DNA from 3 places in the Insulibacter thermoxylanivorax genome. Region 3 is predicted to be linked to each of the others. Evidence: predicted binding sites of a transcription regulator. Region 3 holds the regulator's gene; each other region holds the start of a gene.

The links. The regulator Rex, encoded in region 3, represses fermentation and respiration genes when NADH is low (regulators of the CRP and FNR family bind a similar motif). The targets are predictions, from matches to a motif close to TTGTGAAATATTTCACAA.
Region 1: the regulator Rex is predicted to act here: its motif matches at 1,203-1,220, upstream of PRECH8_RS01365 (FAD:protein FMN transferase).
Region 2: the regulator Rex is predicted to act here: its motif matches at 1,256-1,273, upstream of nadA (quinolinate synthase NadA).

The regions. Positions count from the first base shown of each region.
Region 1 is NZ_BMAQ01000002.1:34,606-37,851, reverse strand. It holds gene PRECH8_RS01380 (ATP-binding cassette domain-containing protein) at 1-146, opposite strand, end outside; gene PRECH8_RS01375 (Gx transporter family protein) at 143-733, opposite strand; gene PRECH8_RS01370 (NusG domain II-containing protein) at 720-1,106, opposite strand; gene PRECH8_RS01365 (FAD:protein FMN transferase) at 1,281-2,354, shown strand.
Region 2 is NZ_BMAQ01000019.1:41,764-45,009, forward strand. It holds gene ftsH (ATP-dependent zinc metalloprotease FtsH) at 1-1,090, shown strand, start outside; gene nadA (quinolinate synthase NadA) at 1,305-2,243, shown strand; gene nadB (L-aspartate oxidase) at 2,285-3,246, shown strand, end outside.
Region 3 is NZ_BMAQ01000001.1:215,663-218,908, reverse strand. It holds gene PRECH8_RS01095 (amidohydrolase) at 1-1,178, opposite strand, end outside; gene PRECH8_RS01090 (redox-sensing transcriptional repressor Rex) at 1,263-1,886, opposite strand; gene dinG (ATP-dependent DNA helicase DinG) at 1,907-3,246, opposite strand, start outside.

The DNA of each region.
Region 1 (3,246 bases), on a different contig from region 3:
ATCACCTTGAGGAGCGTGGACTTCCCGCTGCCATTCGGGCCGACGATGCTGACCCATTGTCCCTCTGGGATCGTGAGTGTGACGTCCGACAGCACAGCCGCTGAAGCGCGGGCATGCCGGAATACGACGCTCTGCAGTTCAATCATGAATACCTCAACTCCTCAAAAGCCGGGATGCGCTCCAGCCGCTGGATGAGATAGCGGGCGGCCAAGCCCACGAAGATGCCCGTCACGATGCCTGCGGCCATCAGGAACGGCAGATAGTAGAAAATCTTCGCCGTCCCTAAGACGATCGTAGCAGCTCCCAGCTGTCCGATATTATGGGTGACTCCGCCGACCAGGCTGATGCCGATCATGCTGAAGCGGCCGCTGCCAATCCGCAGCAATCCGTACATGAACAGGAAGCTGAGCAGGGAGCCGGCGATGCTGAACAAGAAGCTCGAGAACGTACCCAGGATCAGCGCCGTTAATACCGTCTTCAGCGCGATGAGAGTCAATGCATCACGTGCCCGCAGAAAGTACAAACACGTCAGCACCATGATGTTGCCAAGACCCAGCTTCGCGCCGGGAACGGCCAGCTGGAGCGGGATCATCGCTTCGATCAGGCCCAATACAATGGTGATCGCTGCGAAGATGGCGATGATGACGACTCTTCGCAGATCATAATACCCGCGGCTGCCTATGCCCGCTTGATAGCGGTCGGACACCCGATCCTGCGGTTCAGGATACGACAGCATCAACATCCGCCTCCTCTCCATGCTCACCGATGATCTCTACAAGGACGCGGTTGGGCAGACAGACGATGGTATCTCCGATGCGGTCTTTGAACCCCATCAGCACGCAGAGGTCATCGCGGCAGTCCCCCTCGATCATCCTCACTCCCCCGTCTTTGACTTGCAGCAGATTATAACCGTGATTCGTTCGGATCTCGATCGTCTGTTCCTCATCTAAACGAACCGTGCGATAATGATTTCTATCGACGGTGATTCTGGCATATTTGACACCGTCATAGGAATCCGACGCGGCTCGCTGCTGAAACATCATCCAAGAGGTGATGCCTAAAGTGATCAATACGATTGCGATTAACCATATATCGCCGCGCTTCATGTGCTGTTCCTCTCCTCTCCCTGTTTCTTACTTGACTTTAAGTGTAATTTTTCTCATATTGATATTTGTCATATTAACATTTGTCACACTTAGAGTATGTGAAAAATATCACATTTGTATAAAGTGATTTTTGTTACGATCACACTATAGACGAGATAACGAGGAGAGATCACCATGCTGACTAAGAAAATGAAGGATTTTATAGCGAGCAAACCAGCGATGAAAATCATGATCTGCCTGCTCGGATTCGCTCTGCTGCTGGGCTGTTCAGATGATGGTACCAGTCCGGCCAATCAGATTCAATCGCAAACCTATTTTATATTTGACACTATTGTGACAGTTCGCATCTACGACGAGAAGGCAGGAGACCAGCACTTCGCAGCGATCGAAGACATCCTGGAAGACATCGATGCGAAGATGAACCGCAATCTGGCATCGAGTGAGATCGCAAAGGTCAATGCGATGTCCGGCAAGGAGCCCGTGCAGGTATCGCCGGAAACCTTGGAGGTCGTGAAGACCGCGGCCGCGTTTGCTGAATTATCTTCAGGGCGTTTCGATCCGACGATCGGCCCGCTGGTCGACCTATGGGGCATCGGCGGGGATTCACCGAAAATTCCAAGTGAGGCGGAGCTGCAGGAGGCGATGGCTTTGGTCGATTACCGTGAGATGGAAATCGATGAGGAGGCCGGCACGATCTACTTGAAGCAGCAAGGCATGTCCCTCGACCTGGGCGGAATCGCTAAGGGATATGCCGCCGACCGCATCTCTGCTTACTTGTCCGAAGCAGGTTTCGAAAGTGCGATCATCGACCTCGGGGGGAACATTCTCGCCAAGGGGATCAAACCGAACGGCAGTCTATGGACGATCGGCGTGCAAGATCCGGACGAGACGCGGGGCACAACCGTCGCCACGATCCGTGTAGAAGATAAGACGGTGGTCAGTTCCGGCGTCTATGAGCGCTATTTCATCCAAGACGGCGTGCGCTATCACCATATCTTCGATACGCAGACCGGTTACCCCGTGGACAATGAACTCCTCAGCGTCACCATCGTCACCGATCGCTCGATGGATGCCGACGCGCTGTCGACGGCGGTATTTGCCCTTGGTTTGGAGCAAGGTTTGGAGTTCGTTGCAACGCTGGATGAGGTCGAAGCGATCTTCGTCACCGAAGACAAGAAAGTATACCCATCTGAAGGCCTTAAGGGCAAGCTGGAGATGACCAGCGAGGAGTATACGCTGATCGAGTAACCCCAGGTAATGGTGATGGGTCGCTGGGTTATGGATGCCGCATTGTTTACCCGCGTTCAGGACGGCTCATATGCGGATCTAGCTCATGATCTGGGGTTCTCAATGTTCGGAGCGCCTAACGGGACGCCTAAAACGAGACGCCTAAACCGGGACGCCTAACGGAACGTGGGTACGTTATTTCTTCATTTTAGGCGGTTTTACAAAAGTAACGGAACTACAATCCGTTATTCCCCCTTTTTCTATGGTTCTCATGTTGAAAAGGGACGAATAAGGTACTGTAGTTCCGTTAACTTGTATTTAATATGTTTTTTCGCACAATAGCGCACCATAGTTCCGTTACTGCACGCACCGTACCGGACCCGCACAACATCAAACGCACCCGTTTCCACTTCTAGCATGCTGAGTCAACAAAATCTGTCGTTTCACGCCCTGTCTCCGCTTCCGAGCATGCTGAGCCGACATTTTCTGTCGTCTCACTCAACGGCTCGCTTCTAAGCATGTTGAGCCGACAATTTCTATCGTCTCACTCAACGTCTCTTCTCCCGTGCACACTGAGTCAACATTATCTGTCGTCTCACTCAACATCTCGCTTCCGAGCATGTTGAGCCGACATTTTCTATCGTTTCACTCAACGTCTCTTCTCCCGTGCACACTGAGTCAACATTATCTGTCGTCTCACTCAACATCTCGCTTCCGAGCATGCTGAGCCGACATTTATTATCGTCTCACTCAACATCTCGCTTCCGAGCATGCTGAACCGACATTTTCTATCGTCTCACTCAATGTCTCACCTGCCGTCACACTGACTCGTATCACTAGACTCGCATGCACCTGACTCATGCGCACTCGGCTGCCCGCCGCTCACCGATGCTTCTATGCATTCTATGCATTT
Region 2 (3,246 bases), on a different contig from region 3:
CAGGCAGATCACAGTGGATCGTCCGGATCTTAAGGGACGTGAAGCGGTGCTTAGAGTCCATGCACGCAACAAACCGCTGGCTAAGGACGTGAAACTGGATGTCCTGGCACGGTATACGACGGGATTTACAGGAGCCGATCTGGAGAACCTGCTGAACGAAGCGGCGCTCATCGCAGCCCGCCGCAACCGCAAGGAGATCTCCATGGCGGAATTGGACGAAGCCTTCGACCGCGTCGTGGTTGGTACACAGAAGAAGAGCCGCGTGATCAGCGAGCGCGAGAAGCGCACGATCGCTTATCACGAAGCAGGGCACGCGATCATCGGTTATTATGTACGCCATGCCGATGTCATCCATAAGGTGACGATCGTCCCAAGAGGTCGTGCCGGCGGCTACGCGATGATGATCCCCAAAGAGGGCGAAGACCGTCTGCTGCAGACCAAGTCCGAACTGCTCGACCGGGTTGTTGGGCTCTTGGGCGGACGTGTAGCTGAGGAATTGTTCATCGGCGAGATCGGCACCGGTGCCTATGATGACTTCCGCAAAGCGACACAGATCGTCCGTTCGATGATTACCGAATACGGTATGAGCGACAAGCTGGGGCCGCTCCAATTCGGCAACAACCAAGGTCATGTATTCTTGGGCCGCGATCTCGCTCATGAGCAGAACTACAGCGATGCCATCGCCTACGAGATCGACCAAGAGATGCAGTCGATGATCCGCGAATGCTATGAACGCGCAAAGCAGATCCTGCAGGAGCACGCGGATAAAGTGCATCTTCTGGCCGATGCGCTGCTCAAATACGAAACGCTTGATCGAGAGCAGATCACCGAACTTCTGGAGACGGGCAAGCTGAGCAAGGACCCTCTCGGATTCGGAGATGATGGGCAGGAAGACACGGCGAAGGAAGCCGCGGATTCCAGCGACGTGAAAGTGAACATCCAACAGCAAAGCAGCGGCAATGAAGCCAATAAGCTGGACTTTGACCGGGTCAAAAAGGACAACGCCCCTGCTGATGAAGCGGACCGGGATAAGGAATCTGCACAAGACAGCAGCGGCGAAGGTAACCCTGACCATAACAATAAAGAATAAGTCAAGAGCAATAGAGAGCACTCCTGAACACACTGTTAGCACAAGGCAGTCCTTGGTTAGCGGTGTGTTATTTTTATGTCTTTCATTTCTTGCACGTTGACACCGTATGGGGCGTTGTGTAAATTAGGTGTTAACTAGCTTCCAGCTGGCATTATATATATAACTATGTACATTTTTTCACGAATAGGAGGGGGCGAAACCGATGGCGATGACGATGGATCAATTAGCTAAGCAACGCAAAGAGGAACAGAATCGCGAACTCAAAGAACGGCTGATGCAGCTCAAGAAAGAGAGAAACGCGATTATCCTGGCCCACTATTATCAACGTGATGAAATTCAAGAGGTGGCGGACTTTCGCGGGGATTCCTTCCTGCTTGCGCAGAAAGCGGCTCAGACGGATGCGGATGTGATCGTATTCTGCGGCGTTCATTTCATGGGAGAGAGTGCGAAGATCTTAGCGCCGGATAAGACGGTGCTCATCCCCGACGAACGCGCCGGATGCCCGATGGCCGATATGGTGAATGCTGAAGGGCTGTTGGATCTGAAACGCAAGCATCCGAAGGCGAAGGTCGTGACCTATATCAACTCTTCAGCTGAAGTGAAAGCCGTGACGGATATCTGCTGCACTTCATCGAATGCGGTGAAGGTCGTGAATTCCCTGGATGCGGATGAGATCATCTTCGCTCCGGATAAGAACCTCGGCCGCTATGTGCAGCAGTTTACCGACAAGAAGATGATCCTCTGGGAAGGTTACTGCAACACGCATGATCTCTTGACCCTGAAGGATGTCGAGGAGATGAAGGCCAAGTATCCCAACGCCCAGTTTGTCGCGCATCCTGAGTGCCGGCCGGAGGTAGCGGCGGCTGCGGACTTTGTGGGCAGTACTACGGCTATCTTAAAATATTGTCGTGAAACTGACTGTGATGAATTCATCATCGGCACCGAGGACGGCACGGGGTATCAGCTGCGTAAAGACAGCCCGCATAAGAAGTTCTATTTCGCATCGAAGTACCTTGTATGTCCGAATATGAAAGTGAACAATCTGAAGAAAGTCGTGCGTGCGCTCGAGACGATGCAGCCGCAGATTTACGTTCCGCCGGTCATTGCGGACAAAGCCAGACAGGCATTGGAACGCATGCTGCAAGTCCAATAATGCATCAAGCAGGTCCAAAATGGATAAAGGTGGCGCATAGCATGACAGTACCTCGGTATCTTAGCAGCTTCAGCCTCGATGAACTGCCCCGGCAAGATTTCGATGTGATCATCGCCGGCGGCGGCATCGCAGGTTTGTATACAGCGCTGTGCTTAAGTTCAACGCATCACAAGGTCTTGATCATCGCGAAGCACTCTCTGCTCGACAGCAATACGAGGTATGCACAGGGCGGCATCGCGGCGGTGTTCTCCGATGATGACGCACCCGAATACCATCTGCAGGACACGCTGCTTGCCGGGGCCGGACTGTGTGATCCTAAGGCCGTCGAAGTGCTTGTTCATGAGGGGCCGGCGTGCGTGCAAGATCTGATGCGTCTAGGTACAAATTTCGATACGAAGCAGGATGGCAGCATCGCGCTGACGATGGAAGGCGCACACAGCCGGCGGCGCATCCTGCATGCGAAAGGCGACGCGACGGGCAGCGAGATCATCCGCGCCTTGTCGGAGCAAGTTAAAGGCGATCCCCATATCACCGTATGGGAGGATCATTATGTCATTGATCTGATCACCCATGAGGAAGTCTGCCTCGGCGCGCTTGTGCTTAGGCCGGATGGTTCGCAGGTGCTCGCTGCCGGCAAGGCAACGGTCCTTTGCACGGGCGGAGCGGGTCAGTTGTACCGCTGTACGACCAATCCCGAAGCAGCGACGGGGGACGGGATCGCCATCGCATACCGGGCAGGTGCATATGTACGGGATATGGAGTTCGTCCAATTCCACCCAACAGCGCTCAGCCTGCCGGACGCGCCCCGGTTCCTGATCTCAGAAGCGGTGCGCGGAGAAGGAGCCTGGCTGCGCAATATCCATGGGGAACGCTTCATGGCGCGCTATCATCCCATGCTGGAGTTAGCGCCGCGGGATGTTGTGGCGAGAGCGATCATCAGTGAGATGGAGGCGACCGGGGCGGACTTCGTCTATCTCGATATCACCCATGAAGATCCGGAGCG
Region 3 (3,246 bases):
TTCTTTAACAGCTGTCTGCCATCAACCCATACATCGGTAACATCATGTTGGGAAGCGGAATACACGATATGCGAAACCAGATCCGTATGCGGGATCATATGCGGTTGATCGATGTCAATGGCGATGATATCCGCTTTGCAACCGGGTTTTAAGAGTCCCACCTCATCAAGCCAGATCGACTCAGCGCCTGCGATCGTACCCATGCGAAGCGCCGTTAACGCCGGCACTACGGTCGGATCATACGTAACCCCTTTGTGCAGCAGTGCGGCCAACCGAATCTCCTCAAACATGTCCAAATTGTTGTTGCTGGCCGAGCTGTCAGTGCCCAAGGAGACTTTCACCCCGGCACGCAGCAGTTCCGGGACACGGGCGATGCCGCTTGCCAGCTTTAAATTGCTGCCAGGATTGTGGGAGACTCGCACATCATATTCAGCCAAGATGCTGATCTCCTCATCCGTCAGGTGGACGGCGTGAGCCAGCAGACAAGGCCTGTCGAACACACCGAGCTTCAGCAGATGCTCGACGGGTCTTGCGCCGTAATCCTTCACATTCTGTTCCACTTCCTTGATCGTCTCTGACATATGCGTATGGATGGGCAGATTCAGATCGCGGGAAGCCTCGACGAATTGTTCAATATAATCCGGCGGGCATGTATAAGGGGCATGCGGCGACAGCATCGTCGTGATCCGGCCATCGGCTTTGCCGTGCCATTCCTTTGCGAAGTTAACGGCATGCTGCAGCTTCGCCTGCTGCTCCTCCTTCGAGCACAGACCGATAACGCCCCGCGTCAAGACGGCGCGCATGCCCGACTCTTCCACAGCAGCGGCGATCACCTCCGTATGATCGTACATATCAACGAAGGTCGTCGTTCCGCCCTTGATCATCTCGACGATGGAGAGCAGCGAACCATAACGCACATCCTGTTCCGTGTACTTCGCTTCCATCGGCCACATATGATCTTCAAGCCATACTTGCAATGCCAGATCATCAGCATAGCCTCTTAGGAGAGACATCGGCGTGTGACCGTGGGTATTGACCAGGCCGGGCATGAACAGTTTCCCTTTGCCGCTGATCGTCTCATCCGCCTGCCAATCTTCCGGCGCCTGCCCGCCGACTTGAATGATCCGGTCATCCTCGATCAGCAGATCACCGGAGGCATACAAGTTCTGTTCATCCATCGTTAGATACAGCCCATCTTTGATCCTTATACGCAAAGCTCCCTACCTCCTGACTATTCTTCCTCTTACAAGTAATCCCAGAACTCACTCCAGATAATATGCCAAGCTTAACAGATCTGCTGTAAAATCTGCATAATGCACCCGGATGTGCTCGGGCACTTTAATGATCGTCGGCGCAAAGTTCAGGATCCCCTCAATGCCTGCCTCAACCAATTGATCAGCGACGTTCTGCGCCTCCGATGCAGGCACGGTGATGATCCCTACCCGGATGTTCTCGGCTCTAATCTTCTCATGCATCTGACTGAGCGGCAGTACAGTCAGATGATTAATCGTCTGGCCGATTTTGTCTGGATGATTATCGAAGACCGCTTGGATCTTCATATTGTCCTTCTGATACATATTGTAGTTGCAGAGGGCAACCCCCAGATTACCCGCCCCGATCAGCGCCACATTGATCGTCTGATCAAGCTTTAAGATCTGCCGGATCTTCTCGATCAAATAACTGACATCATAACCTATCCCCTTCTTGCCGAACTCTCCGAAGTACGCTAGATCCTTGCGGATCTGAGCCGGATTGAGATCAAGCCGATTGCCCAGTTCCTGAGATGACACCGTTTGAACATTTCTCATGCTCAGCTCATTCAGATAGCGAAGGTAGATCGGCAAACGACGCACGACGGTTTCGGATATTTTGAGCGAAGACTTCATACTACCCCTTCCCTTCATCGTCAAGTATATGAAGACTGCAGCCACTCTCGAATACGTGCGGCCATGTCAGCAGCAGCGGATTGCTCCATACGCGGTTTAGGCAGCGATCGCAAGAAATATTTGCCATACTGCGTATCGATCACTCGAGTATCATACACGACAACGATTCCTCTGTCATTAACCGTGCGCACAAGCCTGCCGAAGCCTTGCTTGAACTGGATAACCGCCTGCGGTACGGAATATTTCATGAATGGATTCATGTTGCGGCTCTTCATATATTCGCTCTTCGCTTCCACATAAGGGTGATTCGGCGGCTGGAAAGGCAGTCTGACGATCGCCAGAACGCTTAACGCATCACCCGGGATATCCACCCCTTCCCAGAAGCTGGAGGTGCCAAGCAGCACGCATTTGGGCGTTTCTTGGAACATGCGAATCAGCTTGCTGCGGTTTGTGCTCTCGATTCCCTGTCCAAGCACCTGCATATGGTGCTGGGTCAGGCGGTTCTTGAGCTCACCGTGCACTTGCCGCAGCATCTTGTACGAGGTGAAGAGCACCATCATCCTGCCTTCGCTGACCAGCGAGATCTCAGCCAGCGAACGAACCAGCATCTCGAGGAAGCGATTGTCGGCGTGTGAACCGCGTATGCTTGGAAAATCCCGCGGGATCAAGACAAGTGCCTGTTCATCATAACGGAACGGCGAAGGGAGCTGGACCGTCTTCACCTGTCCTTCGTCATGGGCTTCCTTAAGTCCTAGCTGTTCAACCACATAATCAAAGGTTTGATTAACGGACAAGGTGGCAGAGGTCAGCACGACGCTCTCCTTCTGATCGAATAACTGGTCCTTGAGCAGCTCACTCACATCGATCGGCACGCTCATGAACGACAGCGAGCGATGCTTGTAGAAGGCATTCGCCTCAATCCAGTAAACATAATTAGGATCATCAAGCTGGATCAAGAAGCGCAGGTGGTCTCGGATTTTCACAAGGTTCACGATATTGCCGCTGAGGTCCGTGACCGCACTCTGCAGATTGTAACTGCTCTCAGCTTCCTTCATCCCCGCTGCTACCTTCTCCAGCTTGCGGCAGATGTCCGTTAATTTCATATAGATATTGTCCTCTATATTTACGCAATCATCCCAGTTTCCAGGAAGCTGCTCTTTCTTCAAGCGCAAGACCATGCTGTTGTCCCCTTGGGAAGTGCCGGCGGTTCTCTCCGCAGCTTCGTAGAGAATTCCGGACAAGTGCTCCCAGTCCTGCTTGACCTCATGAATCACCGGGATCAATGTCTCAAGCTGCTCGGCCCATGCCTGACCTTGTTCATGGCCGCTCGCCGCCAGTTGCTCGATCAGCGGATAGATCG